3 regions of the Novosphingobium resinovorum genome follow, and region 2 is predicted to be linked to each of the others. Evidence: riboswitches for the same ligand, from Rfam matches in the RefSeq annotation. Region 2 holds a riboswitch; each other region holds the start of a gene.
The links. A riboswitch is a leader RNA that binds a small molecule or an ion and turns the genes downstream of it on or off. The one in region 2 is predicted to bind cobalamin.
Positions count from the first base shown of each region.

Region 1: another riboswitch for cobalamin. It lies ahead of cobW (cobalamin biosynthesis protein CobW); the one in region 2 lies ahead of BES08_RS09035 (TonB-dependent receptor plug domain-containing protein).
Region 3: another riboswitch for cobalamin. It lies ahead of BES08_RS24490 (TonB-dependent receptor); the one in region 2 lies ahead of BES08_RS09035 (TonB-dependent receptor plug domain-containing protein).

Region 1 is NZ_CP017075.1:1,486,463-1,493,925, forward strand. It holds gene fahA (fumarylacetoacetase) at 1-1,092, shown strand, start outside; cobalamin riboswitch at 1,132-1,373, shown strand; gene cobW (cobalamin biosynthesis protein CobW) at 1,558-2,607, shown strand; gene cobN (cobaltochelatase subunit CobN) at 2,840-6,661, shown strand; gene cobO (cob(I)yrinic acid a,c-diamide adenosyltransferase) at 6,664-7,272, shown strand; gene bluB (5,6-dimethylbenzimidazole synthase) at 7,402-7,463, shown strand, end outside.
Region 2 is NZ_CP017075.1:1,944,374-1,951,836, reverse strand. It holds gene sucD (succinate--CoA ligase subunit alpha) at 1-246, opposite strand, end outside; gene mdh (malate dehydrogenase) at 384-1,346, opposite strand; gene BES08_RS09045 (hypothetical protein) at 1,804-2,148, opposite strand; gene BES08_RS09040 (cell wall hydrolase) at 2,299-3,477, opposite strand; cobalamin riboswitch at 3,765-3,956, shown strand; gene BES08_RS09035 (TonB-dependent receptor plug domain-containing protein) at 4,063-5,925, shown strand; gene BES08_RS09030 (ABC transporter substrate-binding protein) at 6,069-7,082, shown strand; gene BES08_RS09025 (FecCD family ABC transporter permease) at 7,079-7,463, shown strand, end outside.
Region 3 is NZ_CP017076.1:1,629,738-1,637,200, reverse strand. It holds gene BES08_RS24505 (AraC family transcriptional regulator) at 1-324, shown strand, start outside; gene BES08_RS24500 (sulfotransferase family protein) at 434-1,579, opposite strand; gene BES08_RS24495 (hypothetical protein) at 1,691-1,990, opposite strand; cobalamin riboswitch at 2,137-2,378, shown strand; gene BES08_RS24490 (TonB-dependent receptor) at 2,567-4,717, shown strand; gene BES08_RS24485 (hypothetical protein) at 4,720-5,013, shown strand; gene BES08_RS24480 (PepSY-associated TM helix domain-containing protein) at 5,010-6,539, shown strand; gene BES08_RS24475 (hypothetical protein) at 6,536-6,778, shown strand; gene BES08_RS24470 (bifunctional salicylyl-CoA 5-hydroxylase/oxidoreductase) at 6,862-7,463, shown strand, end outside.

The sequences.
Region 1 (7,463 bases), 460 kb from region 2:
ACAGAAATCTGCAGCGACGCCAGCATGGCCCGCCTGCTGGCCATTCCCGCGCAAGACCGCCGCGCCCTGCGCCATGCCCTCTCCGACCTGCTCTGCGACGAAGCCAGGCGGCCGGTCATCGAGCCCATGCTGCACCCGGTCGAAGCCTGCATGCTGCACCTGCCCACGCGCATCGGCGACTACACCGACTTCTATGTCGGTATCCATCACGCCAACAACATCGGCCGCCAGTTCCGCCCGGACAACCCGCTGCTGCCCAACTACAAGCACGTGCCGATCGGCTATCACGGCCGCGCGTCCTCGATCCGTCCCTCGGGCGTACCGGTCGTGCGACCCACCGGCCAGCGCAAGCCGCCCGAGGCCGATGCGCCGATCTTCGCGCCGACTGCAAGGCTCGACTACGAACTGGAGATGGGCGTCTGGATCGGCAGCGGCAACGACCTCGGCGAGCCCGTGCCGATCACCGATGCTGCGCAGCATATCGCCGGTTTTTGCCTGCTCAACGACTGGTCCGCGCGCGATGTGCAGGGGTGGGAATACCAGCCGCTCGGCCCGTTCCTGTCGAAGAACTTCCACTCGACGATTTCGCCATGGGTCGTCACGCCCGAAGCCCTCGCGCCCTTCCGCGCGGCCCAGCCGCCCCGACCGGAAGGCGACCCGCAGCCCCTGCCCTATCTGTCTGACGCGGATGATCAGGCCCACGGCGCGCTGGGCGTCATGCTGCAGGTCCACCTGACCACGCAGGCCATGCGCAAGGCCGGGCTTCCGCCCCATCGCCTCAGCCACGGCCCGGCGACCAACATGTACTGGACGGTGAACCAGATGGTCGCGCACCATGCATCCAACGGCTGCAACCTGACGCCCGGCGACCTGCTCGGCACCGGCACGATTTCCGCTCCCGAGCGAGAGGGTTTCGGCAGCCTCATGGAATTGTCGCAGGGCGGCAAGTCGCCCCTCACCTTGGCCAGTGGCGAGACCCGCACGTTCCTGGAGGACGGCGACGAAATCTCCATCACCGCCACCGCCGCCGCTGACGGCTTCGTTTCCATCGGTTTCGGAGAATGCCGCGCCCGCATCCTTCCGGCACGCTGAAACCAACACTTGCGCCCACCCCTGCCTCCCGGTATCCGCCGGGAACAAGATCGCGCCGGTGCCCCGCAAGGGGCTTAAAAGGGAAGGCGGTGGGAACGGTTCGCCGTTCGAATCCGCAGCTGTCCCTGCAACTGTAAGCGGCGAGCGCGATGCACATCGCCTGTCCCCAGCGGGACGGGCAGCCACTGAGGCCGGACGCTGCGACATGCGAGGCTTCGGGAAGGCCGTGCATCAAGCTGTGACCCGCGAGCCAGGAGACCTGCCGGCGTCTGGTCGCTCTTGCCTTGGTCCAGGGGATGGCCGCGGCACGGTTCACCGTCTGAGCGACGACACGCATGCGGCCCGGGGCCGCGGCGGAGCAGGTCGCCGGGCGTCTTCGCGCCTGTCCGTCGCCCCTGCCCCGCGCCGGCGCGAAAGCGCCGGTACGCCCCGCCGCGAGAAGTCGCCGGCGCGGGAGTGAGACCCTTGAGCAAAGTACCCACCACCGTCATCACCGGCTTCCTCGGCGCGGGCAAGACCACGCTGATCCGCCACCTTTTGCAGAACGCCAAGGGCCGCCGCCTCGCCCTCGTCATCAACGAGTTCGGCGACGTCGGCGTCGACAGCGAACTGGTCAAGGGCTGCAATGACGAGGCCTGCCCCGAGGACGATATCCTTGAACTCGCCAACGGCTGTATCTGCTGCACCGTGGCCGACGACTTCCTGCCGACGATGCAGAAGCTGCTCGACCGCGAGACCCCGCCCGACCACATCATCATCGAGACGTCGGGCCTCGCGCTGCCCAAGCCACTGGTCAAGGCCTTCCAGTGGCCGGACATCCGCACCCGCGCGACAGTGGACGGCGTGATCGCCCTGATCGACGCCGATGCCGTCGCCGCCGGTCGCTTCGCTACGGACGAAGAGGCACTTGCCGCCGCCCGCGCCGCCGATCCCAACCTCGACCACGACAGCCCGCTCGAGGAACTGTTCGAGGAACAGTTGGGCTGCGCCGACATGGTGGTGCTCAACAAGACCGACCTCGTCGATGCGGCCGTGCTGGCCGAAGTCGAGAAGACCGTCGCCGCCGAGACGCGCCCCGGCGTCAAGATCGTGCGCGCGGACCACGGCGCGGTCGACATCGCCGCGCTGCTCGGCATCGTCGCGGCGGCCGAGGACGACCTCGACAGCCGCAAGTCGCATATCGACGGCCTCGACGACGATCACGACCATGACGACTTCGACACCTTCATCCTGAACGGCGGCGAAGTGGCCGATATCGACGCGCTGCTGGTAGGCCTGAAGGAACAGATCGCCGCGCACGACGTGCTGCGCGTGAAGGGCATGGTCGCGCTGGCGGGCAAGCCCAGCCGCCTCGTCCTGCAGGGCGTCGGCCCGCGCATCCAGCACTTCTTCGACCGCGCCTGGAAGGCCGAAGAGCCCCGCCGCACGCAGTTGGTGGTGATCGGCCAGAAGGGGCTGGACCGCGCGGCCATCGAAGCCGCGCTGGCGGGTGTGCTAGGTTCGGTCCCGGCGTAAGCACAACCATGTACCCCAACCTTCGTCATTGCGAGCGTAGCGCGGCAATCCAGAGCCGCGCAAACCGCCCTGGATTGCTTCGCTGCGCTCGCAATGACGAGCGGTGGGGAGGCGAACCGGCGTTGAACGAAGATCTGCGGCTTCCCCCCCTCCTCCGTCATTGCGAACCCGCGCAGCGGGTGAAGCAATCCAGGGCGGTTCGCACTGCCGTCAGCCCGGCGAGCGCCGCCTGATGCACCTGCTTTCCGCCACCCCGGGCACGATCTCCAACGGCGAGGAGGCGATCGACCTCGACCAGCCGCCGGGCGACGTCGTCATCCTGACGGTGGCGGACAGCGAACTCGCCTGCTTCGCCAAAGCGGCGGCAGGGCTGCCGGAGGGCGCGCCGAGCGTCCGCCTCGCCAACCTGCTGCAGTTGCGGCACCCGTATTCGGTCGACCTTTACGTCGAGAAGGTGATCGCCCACGCAAAATTCGTCTGCGTGGTGCTGCTCGGCGGCAAGAGCTACTGGCCCTACGGCATCGACGAAATCGCGCTGATCGCCCGCGAGAAGGGCATCGCCTTCGCCGCCATCGCCGACGGGCGTGAGGATGATCCGACGCTGACGGTCGCCTCCACCCTCCCCGCCGAGACGGTCGAGCACCTCCGCGACTACCTGCGGCAGGGCGGCAGCGCCAATGCCCTGTCGTTCCTGCGCACCGCCGCAAGGCTGATCGGCGCGGACTGCGGCCAGCCGGACGATCCGGTGCCGGTGGCCGACGCCGGGCTCTACCTGCAAGGCGTGGATCGGCCGAGCTTGGCCGACTTGCGCGCATCATGGCGCCCCGACGCCCCTGTCGTGCTGCTGGTATTCTACCGCGCGCTGATGATCGCGGGCACGCTCGACGCCGTGGACGCGATGGTCGCCGCATTGCAAATGCGCGGGTTCAACGTCGCCGCCGTCCATGTCCGCGCGCTGCGAGAGCCTTTCGCCATCGACTGGCTCGGCGGCCTGATGGCCGAGATCGCGCCCGACGTGATCGTCAATGCCACCAGCTTCGCCTCCTCGTCCTCGGGCGAGCCGCGCGTCGGCGGGGTTCTCGAACGCGCCGACTGCCCGATCCTGCAGGTCGCTTTCGCGGGTGTCGAGGAAGCGGACTGGCAGGCCGCCGCACGCGGCCTCGGCCCGCGCGATCTGGCGATGAACGTGGCGCTTCCCGAACTCGACGGCCGCCTGTTCACCCGCGCCGTCGCCTTCAAGGCCGCCGAACGCTTCGACGAAGTGACGAAGTGCGGCATCGTCGTCCCCCGCGTCGCGCCCGATCGCGTGGCCTTCGTAGCAGACCTCGCCGCCAACTGGGCGAGCCTGCGCCGTACCGTGCCCGCGCAGCGCAAGGTGGCGCTGGTGCTCGCCAACTATCCCAACCGCGACGGGCGGATCGGCAATGGCGTCGGCCTCGACACGCCCGCCAGCGCGGCCTCGATCCTCTCCAGCCTTCGTGCCGCCGGATACGATACCGGCGGCGCGCCCGAGGACGGGCAGGCGCTGATGCGGCTGATGACCGGCGGGGTGACCAACGACCTCACATCACTGGATCGACCCGGCGAGATTTCGCTGCCGCTGGCCGACTACGAAGCCGCCTTCGCCGGAGTGCCCGAAAGCGCACGCAAGAAGATGCTGGAGCGCTGGGGTGCGCCCTCTGCCGATCCCTTCGTGAAGGACGGCGCGTTCCGGCTGGCAGTCCACCGCTTCGGCAATGTCTGCGTCGCCGTGCAACCGGCGCGGGGGTACAACATCGACGCCAAGGAAACCTACCACGACCCGGCGCTGCCGCCGCCGCACGCCTACCTCGCCTTCCACGTCTGGCTGGGGCGGCGGTTCGGCGCGCAAGCGCTGGTGCATGTGGGCAAGCACGGCAATCTCGAATGGCTGCCCGGCAAGGCGATCTCGCTCTCGGCCGAGTGCTTCCCCGAGATCTGCGCCGGGCCGCTGCCGCAGCTCTACCCCTTCATCGTCAACGACCCCGGCGAGGGCACGCAGGCCAAGCGCCGCATCGGCGCGGTGATCGTCGACCACCTGCCCCCGCCCCTCACCCGCGCCGAAAGCTACGGGCCGCTCAAGCACCTCGAAGCGCTGGTGGACGAATACTACCTCGCCGCCGGGATGGACCCGCGCCGTCTGGAGCGGCTGCGGCGCGACATCATCGACCTGGCCCGCTCGCAGGGGCTGGACAAGGACGCCGGAGCCGAGGGTGACGGCGACGATGCGCTGTCGGCGATCGACAACTATCTGTGTGAACTCAAGGAACTGCAGATCCGCGACGGGCTGCATGTCTTCGGGCAATCGCCGGAGGGCCGCTTGCGGCGTGACCTGTTGGTGGCGCTGGCGAGAACGCCGCGCGGGTATGACGGGCCGGGGCAAGCCTCGCTGCTGCGGGCGATGGCCGAGGATTTCGCGCTGGGGTTCGACCCGCTCGACTGCCGCATGGCGGACCGCTGGGATGGCCCGAGGCCGGAGGCGCTGGCGGCGGTATCGGACGAGCCCTGGCGCACGCTGGGTGATACAGTCGAGCGGCTGGAACTGCTGGCGGCGGAATGGGTATCCCGTCGTCCCGGACTTGATCCGGGACCGCTGGCCGTGAACAGCCTACTCATCGGCGCGCCCGGCAAGGTCCCGCCCCAAGTTTTGCCAGCGGTCCCGGATCAAGTCCGGGACGACGACCTGCCGCGCACCGCCGCCGTCCTCCACGCCATCGCCGCCGACCTCGCCCCGCGCGTGGACGCCTGCGGCCCCGCTGAAAGCGCCGCCCTGCTCGCAGGGCTCGACGGCCGCTTCGTCCTGCCCGGACCCTCTGGCGCCCCCACGCGCGGCCGCCCGGACGTGCTGCCCACCGGGCGCAACTTCTACTCGGTCGATACCCGCGCGGTGCCCACCGCCGTCGCCTGGGATCTCGGCCAGCGCTCCGCAGAGTTGCTGGTGGAGGACTACCTCCAGCGCGAGGGCGAATACCCAAGGGCCATCGCGCTCTCCGCATGGGGCACCGCCAACATGCGCACCGGCGGCGACGACATCGCGCAGGCCCTCGCGCTGATGGGCGTGCGCCCGCGCTGGGAGTGGACCTCGGGCCGCGTCACCGGGTTCGAGATGATGACGCTCGCCGAACTGGGCCGCCCGCGCGTGGACGTGACCTTGCGCGTCTCGGGCTTCTTTCGCGACGCCTTTCCCGAGCAGATGGACCTCATCGACAGCGCCGCCCGCGCCGTCATGGCGCTGGAGGAAAGCGCCGAAGACAACCCCGCCGCCGCCCGCCACCGCGCCGAAACCGCGATGCTCGCCGCTGAAGGGCAGGACGAAACCGTCGCCGCCCGCCGCGCCGGAGCCCGCGTGTTCGGCTCGAAACCGGGGGCCTACGGCGCCGGTCTGCAGGCGATGATCGACGAGAAGCTGTGGCATGACCGCGCCGACCTCGCGAACGTCTACCTCGACTGGGGCAGCTACGCCTATGGCGCGGGTGTCGAGGGCGATGCCGAGCGCGATCTCTACGCAGCCCGGCTGACGCAGGCCGACGCGGTGGTCCAGAACCAGGACAACCGCGAGCACGACCTGCTCGACAGCGACGATTACTACCAGTTCGAGGGCGGCATCGCCGCTGCGGTCGAGCACCTGAAGGGCCGCGCGCCGGTCAGCTACCACAACGATCACTCGCGCCCCGAACGCCCGGTCATCCGCACGCTGGCGGACGAAATCGGCCGCATCGTAAGGGGCCGCGTGACCAATCCCAAATGGATCGCGGGCGTCATGCGCCACGGCTACAAGGGCGCGTTCGAGATCGCCGCCTCGGTGGACTACCTCTTCGCCTTCGCCGCGACGACCAGCGCGGTGAAGGACCACCACTTCGACGCCGTCCACGCCGCCTTCATCGAGGATGAGGCGGTGCGTGACTTCATGGCGCAGGCCAACCCCGCCGCGCTTCGCGAAACCGCCGCGCGGCTGGCCGAGGCGCTGGAGCGCGGCCTCTGGAAACCCCGATCGAACAGCGCGGGCCTGCTGCTCGCCCAAGTCTCAGGAGCATGATGATGGCCGAACGCACCGACGAACAGCACGCCGAGAAGATGAAGAAGAAGCAGGCCGCGCATGACCGCATCATGGCGGGCAAGACCGTGGAAAAGGGCCTGCTGATCGTCAACACCGGCAAGGGCAAGGGCAAGACCACGGCCGCGCTCGGCATGGTGGTGCGCATGATCGGGCATGGCAGGAAGGTGGGCGTCGTCCAGTTCGTGAAGGGCGCGATGACCACCGGCGAGAAGGCCGTCTTCGATGCCTTCCCGGACAACGTCGAGTTCAAGGCGATGGGCGAAGGCTTCACCTGGAACACCCAGGACCGCGCCCGCGACATCGCCCTCGCCCGCGAGGCGTGGGACGAGGTGAAGCGCATGGTCGCCGATCCGGCCTACGACATGGTGCTGGCGGACGAGCTGAACATCGTGCTGCGCTATGACTACCTGCCGCTTGAGGAAGTGCTTGAGGTGCTGACCGCGCGTGCGGAGATGAAGCACGTCGTCGTGACCGGACGCAATGCGCCGCAGGGGCTGATCGACACGGCCGATCTCGTGACGGAAATGACGCTGGTGAAGCACCCCTTCCGCGAGCAGGGCGTGAAGGCGCAGACGGGGATCGAGTTCTGATGCACGCCTCTCGTCGTCCCGGACTTGATCCGGGACCGGTGGCTGTCTTTAGGCGCACGTTCGCGGCGCGCGCGGTGAGATGGGCTGGTCACGGCCAGCGGTCCCGGATCAAGTCCGGGACGACGTAAAGTGACCGCTCCCACCTTCTCCCCTCGCTTCCGCGAAGACCTCGCCGCCCTGCTCGCATGGCG
Region 2 (7,463 bases):
GATCGCGTCGGCGGCGCCGAACGGCGGCACGTAGACGCACGAGGCGTTGGCGCCGGTGGCAGCCTTGGCTTCGTGGACCGAGTTGTACTGGGGCAGACCGATGTGGGTCTGGCCGCCCTTGCCGGGGGTCACGCCCGCGACCATCTGCGTGCCGTAGTCGAGCGCAGCCTGGGTGTGGAAGCTGCCGGTCGCGCCGGTCATGCCCTGGGTGATGACCTTGGTGTTCTTGTTAACGAGGATCGACATCGGTTTTCCTGTTCCTGATCGTGGAAGCAGCCGGATTGGGCCGGGGAGGTTCCAAGAAACTATTTTGCCCCCGCGCTACCCATCATTGTGAGAGTATCAACAATGAGGGGCAGTCGCGGGGGCGGTATTCAAAAAACTCAGGCGAGGGTGCCGTCGATGCCCTTGCAGGCGACCAGCAGTTCCTTGACCGCGTCGACCGAGACCTGGAGGTTGCCCTTGGCTTCCTCGTCCAGTTCGATCTCGACGACTTCCTCGACGCCGTTCGCGCCGATGATTGCGGGCACGCCGACGTAGAGGCCGTCAACGCCGTACTGGCCATCGACATAGGCCGCGACGGGCAGGATGCGCTTCTGGTCGCCCAGGTAGGCTTCGGCCATGGCGATGCCCGAGGCGGCCGGTGCGTAGAACGCCGAGCCGGTCTTCAGCAGGCCGACGATCTCGCCGCCGCCCGAACGGGTGCGCTGCACGATCGCGTCGATCTTTTCCTGCGTGGTGCGGCCCATCTTGATGAGGTCCGGAACCGGGATGCCATTGACGGTCGAGTACTGCACGACCGGGACCATGGTGTCGCCGTGGCCGCCGAGCACGAAGGTGTTCACGTCGCGGATCGAGACGCCGAATTCCCAGGCCAGGAAGGTCGAGAAGCGGGCCGAGTCCAGAACGCCGGCCATGCCGACGACCTTGTTGTGCGGCAGACCCGAGAATTCGCGCAGCGCCCAGACCATCGCGTCGAGCGGGTTGGTGATGCAGATGACGAAAGCGTCGGGTGCGTTGGCGGCGATGCCTTCGCCGACCGACTTCATCACCTTGAGGTTGATGCCGAGCAGGTCGTCGCGGCTCATGCCGGGCTTGCGGGCGACACCGGCGGTGACGATGATGACGTCGGCGCCGGCAATGTCGGCATAGTCGTTGGTGCCGGTGATCTTGGCGTCGAAGCCTTCGACCGGACCACACTGCGAGAGATCGAGAGCCTTGCCCTGCGGGAGACCTTCAGCGACGTCGAACAGGACGATGTCGCCCAGTTCCTTCTGCGCCGCGAGGTGCGCCAGCGTACCGCCGATGTTGCCGGCGCCGATAAGGGCAATCTTCTTACGAGCCATGATCCGTTCGTGTCCTTCCCGAGGGCGGGATTTCTCGGACTTCAAGGCGGCCTGCGCTAATCCCGCAAATGGCAGGTGCCGGTGTTTGCGAGGGCGGCCCTACGCCCCTTGGAAGACCATTGCAACCGGCAAAGGGGTCTTTGCATCAGCTTTTATCTGATAATAGTTCGCAATTGCAATAAAGGGGGTGAAATGGCGGAAAGTCGCCTGTTTGTTCACCTGTCGGCAATGTTGCGAAAGGGTTTAGCGGCGCTGGGGATGGTATCGAACGGGGATATGGCGAGCGCAAGTCGCTTTGGGTGCGACTCGTCGAAACTCTCATCCTCCCTGTCGCGAAGCGATGGGGAGGGGGACCGCCGACGTAGTCGGTGGTGGAGGGGGATTGCAACCCACCCCTCCGTCAGTCGCTTCGCGACTGCCGCCTCCCCATCGCTTCGCGACAGGGAGGATTAGGCGTTCAACTCGCGAGGCGCTTGGCCAGAGCGGCGGCCATGCGGCGGTCGAGGTGGCGGCATATGCTCAGCCAGCGGGCGCGTGCGGCGGTGTCGCCGCGTTCATGGGCGGCCTCGGCCTCGACGCGGGCCTGTTCGGCGGCGGAGAGGCCGTGGCGTGCGAAATGCATGAGGGCTTCGGCAATGCCGGCGTCGATCTCGGCGGCAGGCTTGCTCTCGATGGAGCGCAGGCTAGGGCGCGGGAGAAGGGGGCCGTTGTCGTTGACCGCGCCCAGCGGCGCGCCGGTGCAGAGCACTCCGGCAATGGCCGGCATCGTCCCGTTCATGGCGGCGGCGAAGCGGATGGTCATGGGCGGATAGTCTCTCTTCTTGGTGGGTGTCGACGGATCAACCCTCTACCCCGGCAGCGATGAACCCATCATGCAGGGACGTGGTTTCTCAAGTCTTGACGATACCACCTAGGGACATTCCCCGGGTGCCTCCGTTGCAATCGATTATCTTCAATTTGCGGGCTGGGTGATCCAGCGGCCGGAGTTTGCGTACTCGGCCTTGATGCCCTGCGAACCCGGCAGATTCCGGGCGGTATAGAGCGAATCCCCGCCGCGCTGCTGCACTTCGCTGGAATAGGCGGGGCTGGGCTGGATGGGCATGGTCGGGCTGGTTGCCTGCGCGACCGGCTCTGCCTTCACGGGCTGGGCCGTGCCGAATGCGCGCTGGACGGCGAGCGGGTCGAGCGCCGCTGCTGCAGCGGCGGCATCGGCGCTGTCGTCATGGCGATGCGGAGCGGCCATCGGCTCGCCGCCGAGGTAGGCGAAGCGGAACGTCGCCGCGCTGCCCGCCGCGCCGCGCAGCGCGTAGAAGCGGTGCGCGCCGATGGTGGAAAGGTACTGCAGGCTCGGCGCCCAGTAGGGGTGCACCTGGACAGTATGATAATGCGTGGCGAGGCCGATCGGCGTGTAGACGTAGCCTGCCAGCGCCTGGCGCGCGACGTTTTCGGCGCGGTCCCAGAACATGCGCTGCGGGCGACGGGCGAGCGAGCCGTCGCAGGTGAACGAGAACTGGCAGCCTGTCGAACGTTCCGACCCCTCGTAGACGACGCCGCAGACGGTCTTGGGATAAGCCGGGTGGGCCATGCGGTTGAGCACGACCTGCGCCACCGCGCGCTGGCCCGCATCGGGCTCGCTCGCGGCTTCGTAGTAGATCGCGGCAGTCATGCACTGCAGCGCGCGGGTGCGGTCGACGCCGGAGTTGTCGATGTAGATCGGCCGCGCGGTAGCCAGCGGGCCGGAGACGCTGTCGTCGGCGTCGGAGCGGATGCCTTCGCCGACCTGAAGCGGGGCCTTCTCGGCTTCGAGGTAATAGAAGGCCGAACCGGGGAAGCTGGCGCCTGCCTGCTCGAACGGCATGGGCAGTGCTTCGGCGCCTTGCGAGGCGGCGTCGGCGATGGCGAAGCTGTCCCAGCCTTCCGGCGCGGCGAAGGCGGGAAGGGCGACGGCGGCGAGCGCGGTCACGGCGAAAGTCCAGCGGCGGCGCAGGACGACCGGGCGGTGGCCGACACCGCGGGCGCGGCGCGGATAGCGGCCGACGAAATCGCGCGGGCGTTCGAACGGAGCGCCTTGCGAATCCATCACCGGCGCCGGGGCGGCGTCTGGTCCGGGAATGGAAGGGGCAGGGCTCACTCGGTTCCTTTCGGCCGCAATTCGGCAGCACCGGCCTAGCCTGTGCCCGGTGCGCGCGCATCCGGGCATTCCGGGCCGTCCCGTTGCGGTACAGCCACGCTCTGTACGCTTAAGGGCTTAAGATTTGGCTGCGCCTCGTCGTCCCGGACTTGATCCGGGACCGCTGGCCGTGAACGGCCGCCCTTGCGGCGTGGCGCCTTGCCCATGGCTCGCGCCTAAAGACCGCCACCGGCCCCGGATCGAGTCCGGGACGACGAATGCTTGCCAACCCCTGTATGCCGCACTATCCGCGCGGTTACGTCATGGGTTGCCCGCAAGGGCCTAAGAGGGAAGCCGGGTGCGAATACCGGCGCTGCCCCCGCAACTGTGACCGGGGAGGCCGCCTCCACCATGCCACTGGCCCGTATGAGGGCCGGGAAGGCGGATGGCGCGACTGACGATCCGGGAGCCAGGAGACCTGCCCGAGACGGTCGTTCCGCAGCCGGACGGGGTTCTTCCGGGTGCAGCGAGTGTGACGCGCCATGAGGAAGGCGCGCATGCCTCCGCCGTGAACGGCACAAGCACGTTCAAAGGTTCGGAGGACATATGAAGTATCTGTTTTTGCTCGGCACCGCGCTTGCCGTGAGCACCCCCGCGATGGCGCAGGACGCGGTTGCGATCGGCGAGCAAATGGCGGCGGGCGACCGTGCGATGGCGCGCACCGACATCACCGTCACCGCGACCCGTGAGCCGACGCCGATCACCCAGGTCGGCCAGTCCGTCAGCGTCGTCACCCGCGACCAGATCGAGCGCACGCAAGCGACCACCGCCACTGACGTGCTTGCCCGCATCCCCGGCATCTCGACCGTGCAGTCGGGCGGTTTCGGCCAGCCCGCGAGCGTCTTCGTGCGCGGCGCCGAGAACGCGCAGTCGCTGGTGCTGATCGACGGTGTGCGCATCAACGATCCCGGCGACGTCGGCGGCGGCTTCGACTTCGGCGCGCTGCCGATCGGCCAGTTCGACCGTGTCGAGGTCGTGCGCGGTTCCTCGGGCGTGCTGTGGGGCAGCCGCGCGGTGGGCGGCGTCATCAACTTCATCACCGCCCGCCCGACCGAGCAGTGGACCGCGCGCGGCCAAGCCGAGTATGGCTGGCGCGACCGCAAGCAGGCGAGTGTCTCGGCGGCGGGTCTCGTCGGCCCGGTCGGGCTGACGCTGGGCGGCAACTGGCTCAAGGGCGACGGCTTCTCGGCCTTCAACGAGCGCCGCGGCGCCACCGAGAAGGACGGCTTCGAGAGCAAGAGCGCCAATGCCCGCGCCTCGATCGAGTTCGCGCCGGGCCTCTCGGCCGATGCGGGCGGGTTCTACACCAAGGCGAACTACGACTACGACAACACCGGTGCCGATGCCCTCAACGTCGGGATGAAGCGCGATACGCTGGGCTATGCGAACCTGCGCTATGCGGGCCTCGACGGAAGGCTGAACGCGCGCGTCGGCTATGGCATCAACGACACGCGCCGCATCTCCGATGACGCGGTGTTCGGCCCCTACACCACCAACGGCCGCACCGAGCGCTTCGAGGGCCAGGTCAGCTTCGCACCCATAGAGGAGGCCAGCGTGCTGGTCGGCGGCGAGACCGAGAAGCAGAAGTTCGACGACAATTACGGCTCGAAGGATTCGACCACCATCGACAGCTTGTTCGGCAACCTGACGCTGCGTCCGTTCGCCGGCCTGACGCTGAACGGCGGCCTGCGCTACGACGACAACTCGGACTTCGGCGACCGCACGACCTTCGCCGCCAACGGCGCCTGGGTGATCGGCGGCGGTGACAGCGCCCCGGTCCTGCGGGCCAGCTACGGCGAGGGCTTCAAGGCGCCGTCGCTCTACCAGCTCTACACCAACGCGGGCTTCCGCGCGCTCGATCCCGAAACGTCGAAGAGCTGGGATGTGGGGCTGGAGCAGCCTTTCGCCGAAGGGACCGGCCGCTTCACGGTGACCTACTTCGATCGCAAGACGAAGAACCTGATCGACTACGACCTTGCGAACTTCAATTACTACAATGTCGGCCGGTCGCGGGCGCAGGGTGTGGAACTGGGGATGCAGGTGACCGACTGGCAGGGCTTCGACGTGAACCTCGCCTATACCTACCTCGACGCCGTCAACGAGGACACCGGCGCGCAGCTCGCGCGTCGTCCGAAGAGCAACCTCTACGCCAGCATCGACAAGGCGTGGGCGGTCGGCCTGAAGCTGGGCGCGGACCTGCGCGTCGGCGGCGGGCGCTACGACGATACCGCGAACGCGCAGTACGTCGGCGGCAACGTAGTCGTGGGCCTGCGCGGCGCCTTCGCGGTGACGCACAATGTCGAGGTCTATGGCCGCGTCGAGAACCTGTTCGACGAGCATTACGAAGTGGTGCGCACGTACGGCACGCCGGGGCGCTCGGCCTATGCCGGCATCCGCGTGAAGATGTGAGCGAAAGGGCGGTTCCCGGCAGGCGTCGTCCCGGACTTGTTCCGGGACCGCTGGCCGTGGACCGCCCTCCTCGCGATATTTCCCTGACCCCTCGTCATTGCGAGCGCAGCGAAGCAATCCAGGGGCGCGTAAACCGCGCTGGATTGCTTCGCTGCGCTCGCAATGACGAGGGAGGGGGAGCGCAAGCGGGCTTCGGGTGGCTTGCCGTTACCCCGCTGCTCCTGACGCTCGCCGCCTGCCAACCCTGGTCGGACCCGCCGGTCGAGGGATCGGTGCGGCCGCGCATCGTTTCGCTCAACCCCTGCACCGATGCGGTGCTGGCGGAGGTGACGTCGCCGGGGCAACTGCTGGCGATCTCCCACTACAGCCACGATCCCTCGGCCAGTTCGATGGATCTCGCCCGCGCCGCGCAGTTCGCCGAAGTGTCGGATGCGGTGGAGGATGTCGTCGCGCTGGAACCCGATGTCGTGGTGGCGAGCAGCTACACGCCGCCGGCCACCGCGCAGGCCCTGCGCGACATGGGGCTGGAGGTCGTGCTCGAGCCGCTTCCCGCCGACCTTCCCGAAGCGCTCGCGCAAGTGCGGCGGCTGGCGAAGCTGGCGGGCAATCGTTCGGAAGGGGAGGAACTGGCCGGGCGGATGGAGGCTGCCGTCGCCCGTGCCAAGCCGCCGACCGGCGTGCGGCCGGTGCAGGCGCTGCTGTGGGAATCCGGGGGCATCGTCGCAGGCGACCACACGCTGATCGCCGATCTCATGCGCCGCGCCGGCTTCGCCAACGCCGCTGCCGCGCGCGGGCTTGCCCAGGCCGATTACCTGCCGCTGGAACGCGTGGTGGCCGATCCGCCGCGCGTGGTCTTCACCGTGGGTTCGCCCGCCGGCGAGGAGGACCGGATGCTGCGTCATCCCGCTCTCGCCAAAGTCCGGGGCATGATCCGCGCGCCGCTCGACCGTTCGTTGATCTGGTGCGGCGGGCCGACCGTGCCCAAGGCACTGGCGCGGTTCGCGCAAGTGCGGCGATCTCTCGATAACCCCAGGTCCCGAGGTCATCTCGGGCCCTTCGACAAGCTCAGGGTGAGCGGGGATGAGGGGAATCGCACAAGCTCCGCTCATGCTGAGCTTGTCGAAGCACCCGGCACAACGGCAGACCTTCATCCATGAACTGCCGCCTGATTCCGATCCTCGTCGTCCTGCTCGCGCTCGCCGTGCCGCTGTCGCTGCTGGCGGGGCGAGTGTGGATCGATCCCTTTGCGTCCGACACGCACAATGCCTCGGTTATCCTGCTGTACTTGCGCCTGCCGCGCGCGTTGCTGGCGCTGATCGTCGGCGCCGGACTTGGCGGGGCGGGGGCGGCGATGCAGGGCTACTTGCGCAATCCGCTCGCCGATCCGGGCCTGTTCGGCATCGCGCCGGGCGCGGCGCTGGGTGCAGTGCTGAGCTTCTGGACCGGCTATGCCGCGTCGGTCTGGCTGCTGCCGGTCTTCGCTCTCGTCGGCGCGGGCGGGGCGATGGCGCTGCTGGCGTTGATCGCGGGGCGTGAGG
Region 3 (7,463 bases), on a different replicon from region 2:
GGGCTGATCCTGCGCAAGCTGACCCGGGACGACTGCGGCAGTGCCGAAATCGCCCGCACCCTCGCCATTCATCACCGGACCCTGCGTCGGCGACTGAAGCAGGAGGGCACCAGCTTCCAGGCGGTCAAGGACGATGTCCGCCGCGATCTGGCGCTGTACTACCTGCAGCAGACCGGTATCGATTTCCGCGGCATTTCCGAGAAGCTGGGGTTCGCGGAACAGGCAGTATTCTCCCGCAGCTGCAGGCGCTGGTTCGGCCAGTCGCCCACGCAGTTGCGCAGCCTACGCGCATCCGTCTCCAACATATCACCGTCATTACCGTGAAGTGGGAACCCATCTCCTGACGGCGCCTGTTGCACGATCGTCAGATGGGTCCCCGCCTTCGCGGGGATGACGAAGCAGGGTCAGGTGACGATGCCTTCACCCGTATCGATCACGCCCGCACCGCGATCTCGTACTGCTCGATATAGTCGCGAAAGTGCTCGCGGACGCCTTCGCGGCTGAGGCCGAATTCGGCCAGGTCATATTCGTGCTTGCCGTGCTTGCCCTTGGGGTTTGCAGCCAGGTAGGCTTCCATGGCTGCGCGGGCTTGCGGCGTGAAAGGCTCGTCGAACCTTTCGTAGATGCCCTGCGCCGTGGCGAGCGGGTCGCGCACCAGATCGCGATACTGCACGTCGAAGATCGCATCGTGCCCGTGCTTCGCACGAAAGGCGTTCGACCGCGCGATCATCAGGTCGAACGTCTCCAACAGATTCTCTCCGATGGCCCGAAGATCGACCTGATCGCTGTACATCCGCCGCACTTCCTTGACGAGGCTGCAGGCCGAGCCCAGCACTTCGACCGGATCGCGGTGCGTCATGACCAGTTGCGCGTCAGGAAACTCGGCCGTCAGGGCATCGAGGAACAACGGGTGCCAGGGGTTCTTGAGCGTCCAGCGCCCCGGGGCATTGGCCTGAAGCAGCTGCAGCAGCCGCTTTTCGTAGCGGAAGGCGGGCGCGTAGTCGGCCTCGTCCAGGAACCAGCGGTGGTAGCCCGGAATGTCCGCCTGGGAATCGTAGAGCTGCGCGCAGAACGACGGCGCCATGGCGAACTGGCACTCGGTCGGGCTGTCGGCCTCCTCGTAATGGATCGCGGCGATCTGCGGCGCGTACTTCAGCCCCTGCAGCGTTCGCGTCTGGCAGGCATCGTGACGGGGACCGGCGTGAAGTTCCTGCACCAGCGGCGGCGGCACCGAATCGAACGCTTCCCAGCGCAGGAACGCGCGGCGCGCCGGGTCGGCTTCCAGCAGGTTGATCGCCAGCGTGGTGCCGGTACGCGGAAGGCCGAAGACAAACAGCGGCTTCTCGACCGGGCGCTCCAGAAGTTCGGGGTGGCGCGCCAGCCAGTCCTCCACGCGCATCCGGTTCGCCATCGCGGCCACCAGTGCATCGACCGATCGCGCCATGCCCGCTTCGGTGAATCTGGCTTCGTCCTCGTAGGACTTCAGCAACACGCCAAGCCCTTCGAGGATCGCGGGATCGCCGAAGTCGCTCAATCCGGTCCGTTCGCTTGCCGCTGCGACGATGTCCTGCGCCTGCATGTCTTCTCCCTCATCCCGTGCCGCGTCATCGCGCGGCGTTCGGAGGGGATCATGAAGACATGGGGCACACTTTAGAAGCTACCCGCCGATCACCTTGGCGATATCGGGCGATCAGACCGAAAGGATCAGGGAATCGTCGCTGCGCGGGGGCGTACCGTCGTAGGAGGGCAGAGGCTCGAAGTGCTCGTTCAGCAGTTCCATCGACGAGAGGCCCGCCAGCTTGAACTGGCCGAGACCCGGCTCCTCGTCGCTGCGGCGTGCCTTCGCGGGGTTCATGGCACTGACGACAAGATCGCCGTGCCTTTCGAACAGCATGTGCGGGGCAAGCGTGATCGTGTTGCCGTTGTAACGCGCCGTCACGAACTTTCGCGTGGCTATGGCTTCCATCAGGGTGAGTCGTGGATCAGTCATCGGCACCGCAAATTGCACGGGTTGCCCAAAATGAAAAGCAAGGTTGCAACCGAAAACTCGCAGGACGGGCTTTCGGAAGGCCCCACGCGAACGGCTTGCAAATCGTGCGCGCAGCGAATAATCCCCCGCCCGTCCCTCCGAAAAGGGGGACACGATCGCGTTGGTGCCTTCCGAAAGGGGCTTAAAAGGGAACGCGGTGAGAGGGGCTACCCCTCGAAGCCGAGGCTGTCCCTGCAACTGTAAGCGGTGAGCGCGATGCATATCGCGGCAGGCCAATGTGCCCTGCCGCAGCCACTGGGCCGGACGCTAACTCCTGCGAGGCCTGGGAAGGCCGTGCATCGCGTGACGACCCGTAAGCCAGGAGACCTGCCAGCGTCCGGTCGCTCTTGCCTTGGTCCAGGGGATGGCCGCGGCACGGTGTACTCCGTCTGAGCGACGAACTTGCGGCCAGGCCGCAACGGTGGGTTTCGCCGGTCGCTCGTTCGCGCCCGGATTCCGCCGCTGCACCCGTGCGGGGGGACACCCCTCTCGCGGGAACCTGTCCGTTCGACTGGGAAACGCAACGGGGGTTACAACATGAATACGAGATCGCTTCTTTCCGGCCTGATCGCTTCGGGCGCGTCATTCTGCATGCTTGGCATGTCCGCGACTTCGGCGCAGGCGCAGGAAGCCGCCGAGACGGCGCCGGAGAATGCCAATAACACGGATGCGGGCAATATCGTCGTCACCGCGCGCAAGGCGGGTGTCCTGCAACTCGGCCAGCAGGCCGACGCCTCCAGCCGCCTCGGCCTCACGCCGATGCAGACGCCGGCCAGCGTCGACGTCATCACCAGGGAGATGATCCGCAGCCTGGGCGACCGCACCGTGGTTGCCGCAGCCGCGCGCGCGCCGGGGCTCATCAACAACAGCTCGGCCTTCGGTTACTCGCTGAGTTCGCGCGGGTTCACCGGCTACACCTCGGTGATGCAGCTCTACGACGGGATGCGCGTCTACACGACGACCACGCAGACCTTCCCCGCCGACCCGTGGATGGCCGAGCGGATCGAGGTCCTGCGCGGTGCGGCCTCGGTCCTCTATGGAGAGGGCGGCATCGGCGGCGCGATCAACGTCGTGCGCAAGAAGCCCAATACCGAGCAGTTCGAAGGCGAGGTCCGTCTCAGCGGCGGTTCATTCGATACTTATGCGGCGGCGGGCGGGATCGGCGGGCCGATCGGAGACAGGCTCTCGTACCGCGTCGATCTCAGCTACAACCGTTCGGACGGGTGGATGGAGCGCGGGCAATCGCGCAGTCTTGCGCTTTCGGCGGCGCTGCGCTGGCAGGCGCGCGACGACCTCGTGCTGACGCTGACGCACGACCGCGCCGACCTCGACCCGACGATCTGGTACGGCACTCCGCTGCGAGACGGCAAACTGGTGCGCGAAATCCGCAAGAAGAACTACAACATCGCCGACCGCTCGCTGCGTTTCGACGATGCCTGGACCCAGGCCAAGGCCGAATGGACACCGGCCGAGGGGGTGACGATCACCAACGTCGCCTACTACCTCACCGGCTTCAAGCACTGGCGCAATGCCGAGGGCTATGCCTGGTCCGGCGACCAGATCCGCCGCTCGAGCTATCTGGAGATTGTCTACAAGACGAAACAGTGGGGCGACCGCTTCAACGCGGTGTTCGATCATACGCTGCTTGGCATGGACCACCGCCTGAGCCTGGGCGGCGAGTACAACACCGGCTCGCTGCTGCGCACCGACAGTTCGCCCAACAGCCGCTTCGACCTCGTCGATCCTTACGACTATACGCCGGGCACGTTCCTCGACGGCACATTCGGCACCCGCTACAAGTACAAGACCGATGTGCAGCAATGGGCGCTGTTCGGCGAAAGCCGGCTCTCGCTGTCCGACCGGCTCTCGCTGGTGACGGGGCTGCGCTACGATCGCCCGAAGACCGAGCGGCACGATGCCCTCGATCCGGCGGCGGACTACACCGCCCGCTATCCGAGCACCAGCTGGCGCACGGGGCTGGTCTACAACCCCAGCGACACGATCTCGCTCTATGCGCAGTATTCGGCGGCGGCGGACCCGGTGACGGCGTTCCTCACGGCGACGCTGGCGCAGACCACCTTCGACGTTTCCACCGGGCGCCAGTGGGAGGCCGGGGTCAAGGCGACCTTCCTGGACGGACGCGGCGAGTTCACGCTGTCAGGCTATCGCATCGTCAAGAAGAAGATCCTGACCCGATCCGCCAACGATCCCACCGTGTCGGTGCAGGTCGGACAGCAATCTTCCTACGGCGTCGAGGCCTCGTTCGGACTGGCGGTGACGAAGGACTTCAGCGTGCTCGCCAACGGCACGATCCTGAACGCGCGGTACGACGACTTCGACGAACTGGTCGGCACCGCGCTGGTCAGCCGGGACGGCAACATGCCCATCGGCGTCGCGGAAAAGGCGGCCAACCTGTGGCTGTCATGGCGGCCGGTGCAGCCGCTGCATCTGGACGCGGGCCTGCGGTATGTCGGCAAGCGATACTCCGACGCCGCCAATACCCGGCGCATCCCGGCCTATACGCTGGTCGATGCTTCGGCCCGCTACGACCTTGCCGAGAAGACGAGCGTGACGCTCAACTTGCGCAACGTCTTCGACAGGATCTACGTCCAGAACAGCTACTCCACCTCGCAGTGGGTCCTGGGTGAGCCGCGCAGCGTCGCGGTCACCTTCGAGCAGCGGTTCTGACCGTGGCGGGGAGGCCGAAACCAGGGCGAGAGCCGAACTGGCGCGCCATCGCCGCGCGCGTGTTGGCGGCCACCGTCGGCGCCTACGCGCTGTGCTACGCGTGGATCGGCGCAGCCGTACGCGTGCTGCCGATGGACGGCGTTGACGCCAACATCCTCGCCACCTGCCTTGCCTTCATGGTGTTCGTCGCGGTGATCCTGCGGGCCTTCGCGGTCCGCAGCGTCACGCGCATCTGGTGCGAACTGCTCCTGGGCACGGCGCTGCCCATGGGCCTGCTGCTGGGGCTGGGGCGGTGAAGGACACCCTGCGCCAGTCGATGGGCTGGCTTCATACCTGGTGCGGGCTGCTGCTGGGCTGGGTGCTGTTCGGCGTCCTGCTGACGGGATCGCTGGCGGTGTTCTACACCGAGATCAATCTCTGGACGACGCCCGAACTGCGCTCTCCCGTCACCATCGACCGCACCCATGCGGTGCGAATGGGCCGCGCGTACCTCACCCGCGTCGCGCCCGATGCACGGCAGTGGCGCATCGTCATCCCCACCCCGCGCGAGCCGGTGCTCCGCCTCGTCTGGACCGACCGCGCGGGCAAGGCCACCACGCACCGGCTCGACCCGCAGACCGGCGCCCGCATCCCGCGCGACATGGACGCGGGGTTCTTCTTCATGCGCTATCACTACACGCTGGGGATCGATCGCAAGTCCAGCCAGCTGGGCTTCCTGATCGTCGGTGCGGCGGGCCTCGCCATGCTCGCCGCCTCGATCAGCGGCGTGATCATCCACAAGCGGATATTCCGGGATTTCTTTACCTTCCGCGCCGGGGCCTCGCGCCAGCGGGCGTGGATGGACGCGCACAACGTGCTCTCCGTGCTGCCGCTGCCGTTCCACGTCATGATGGCCTATACCGGCCTCGTCCTGATCTATTACGCCTACATTCCCGCCGGGGTCGCCATGCTGAACGGCGGCGATGTGAAAGCCTACCAGACCGCCGCCGCGCAATCGCTCTACATCGACCGCGGCATCGACGGCGACCGGCCGCCGGGCGCGCCCCGCCGCACCGTCGATCTGGCCGCGCTGTTGCCCCGCGCCGAACGGGCATGGGGCGGCGGACCTGCCGTGAACATCTATGTCAGCCAGCCCGACCGCGCCGATGCCGTGGTCGAGATCTGGCGCCAGCGCGACGACCGCATCGCCAACTTCCCCGACCGCGTGGACTTCGCAGGCTCCGACGGCAAGCTGCTGCGCGTGCTGGTGAAGCGCTCACCCGCAAGGGAGACGCAGGCGTTCCTTGCCGGGCTGCACTTCATCGAGTGGGGCGGCGCGGCCGCGCGGTGGCTCTATTTCCTCACCGGCCTTGCCAGCGCCGCGATGGTCGCGGCAGGACTGATCCTGTTCACCGAAAAGCGCGCCCGCAAGACGATGTCGCCGTTTCAGGCCATGGCGAGCCGGATCACCGTCGCCGCCGTAGCCGGTAACGTGATCGCCTGCGCGGCCTATCTCCACGGCGAACGGCTGCTGGCCCCGGGCATGGATGACAGGCGCGCCATGGCGGCCTCGGTCTACTTCCTGGCCTGGCTGGCATCCCTGATCCATGCCGGTCTACGCCCCTGGGGCCGGGCATGGGGCGAACAACTGCAGCTCGCCGCCCTGCTGTGCCTGTCGCTCCCGGTAACGAGCGCGCTGGCGAACCTCCCGCTCACGACGACGCTGCCGAGGGGCGACTGGATACGGGCCGGAGCGGACCTCACCGCTACCGCAATCGGCATCGTCCTGTGGATCGCGGCCGCGAGGGTGACGCGCCGTATGAACGCGCAGGTGAACCCATGATCGCGGCAACGTTCCTTTCGCTGCTGCTGGTTGCGGCGGGATTTCACGCGATCCGGCGGGCGAAGTCGCAGGACCGCGCCCACGCATGGCGGACAGGCGGCGCCATATTGCTCGCGCTGGCTTGCGCCGCATCGATGGCGGGCGCCGAGACCGCCCTCATCGGCGCGATGCTATGGCTGTTCTGCGTGCTGCCGCTGGCCGCGCTGCCCGAGATATTCGGCAGGCGAAACGGCAGGTAGCGCTCGCCGGATCCCCCCTGCTCAAACAACTTGCACGTGCAACCATATTAGTTTAGGCATGAAGCAATTCAGGAGAGACATCCATGCGTATTGCGTGCCTCGGCGGCGGACCTGCCGGTATCTACTTCGCGATCTCGATGAAGCTGCGCGACCCTGCGCATGAGGTCCACGTCTTCGAACGCAACCGCGAGGGCGACACCTTCGGCTGGGGCGTGGTGTTCTCCGACCAGACATTGGTGAACCTGCAGGCGAACGACCCGGTCAGCGCCGCCACCATCGTCGACAGCTTCGCGCACTGGGACGACGTGGACGTCACCGTGGGCGAGAACACCGTCAGTTCCTCCGGCCACGGCTTCATCGGCATCGGCCGCAAGCACCTGCTGCAGATACTGCAGGCCCGCGCGGGCGAGCTGGGCGTCGTGATGCACTTCGAGACGCAGTTCGACGCGGACCTGTCGCAGTTCGCGGACTTCGACCTGATCGTGGCGGCGGACGGCATCAATTCGATGGTGCGCACCGCCAACGAAGAGAAGTTCGGCGTCGATATCCAGACAAAGACCAACAAGTTCTCCTGGCTGGGCACCACCAAGCTGTTCGATGCCTTCGCCTTCATCTTCGAGAAGACTCACGCAGGCTGGATCTGGGCGCACGCCTACCGCTTCGACGAGACGCATTCGACCTTCAT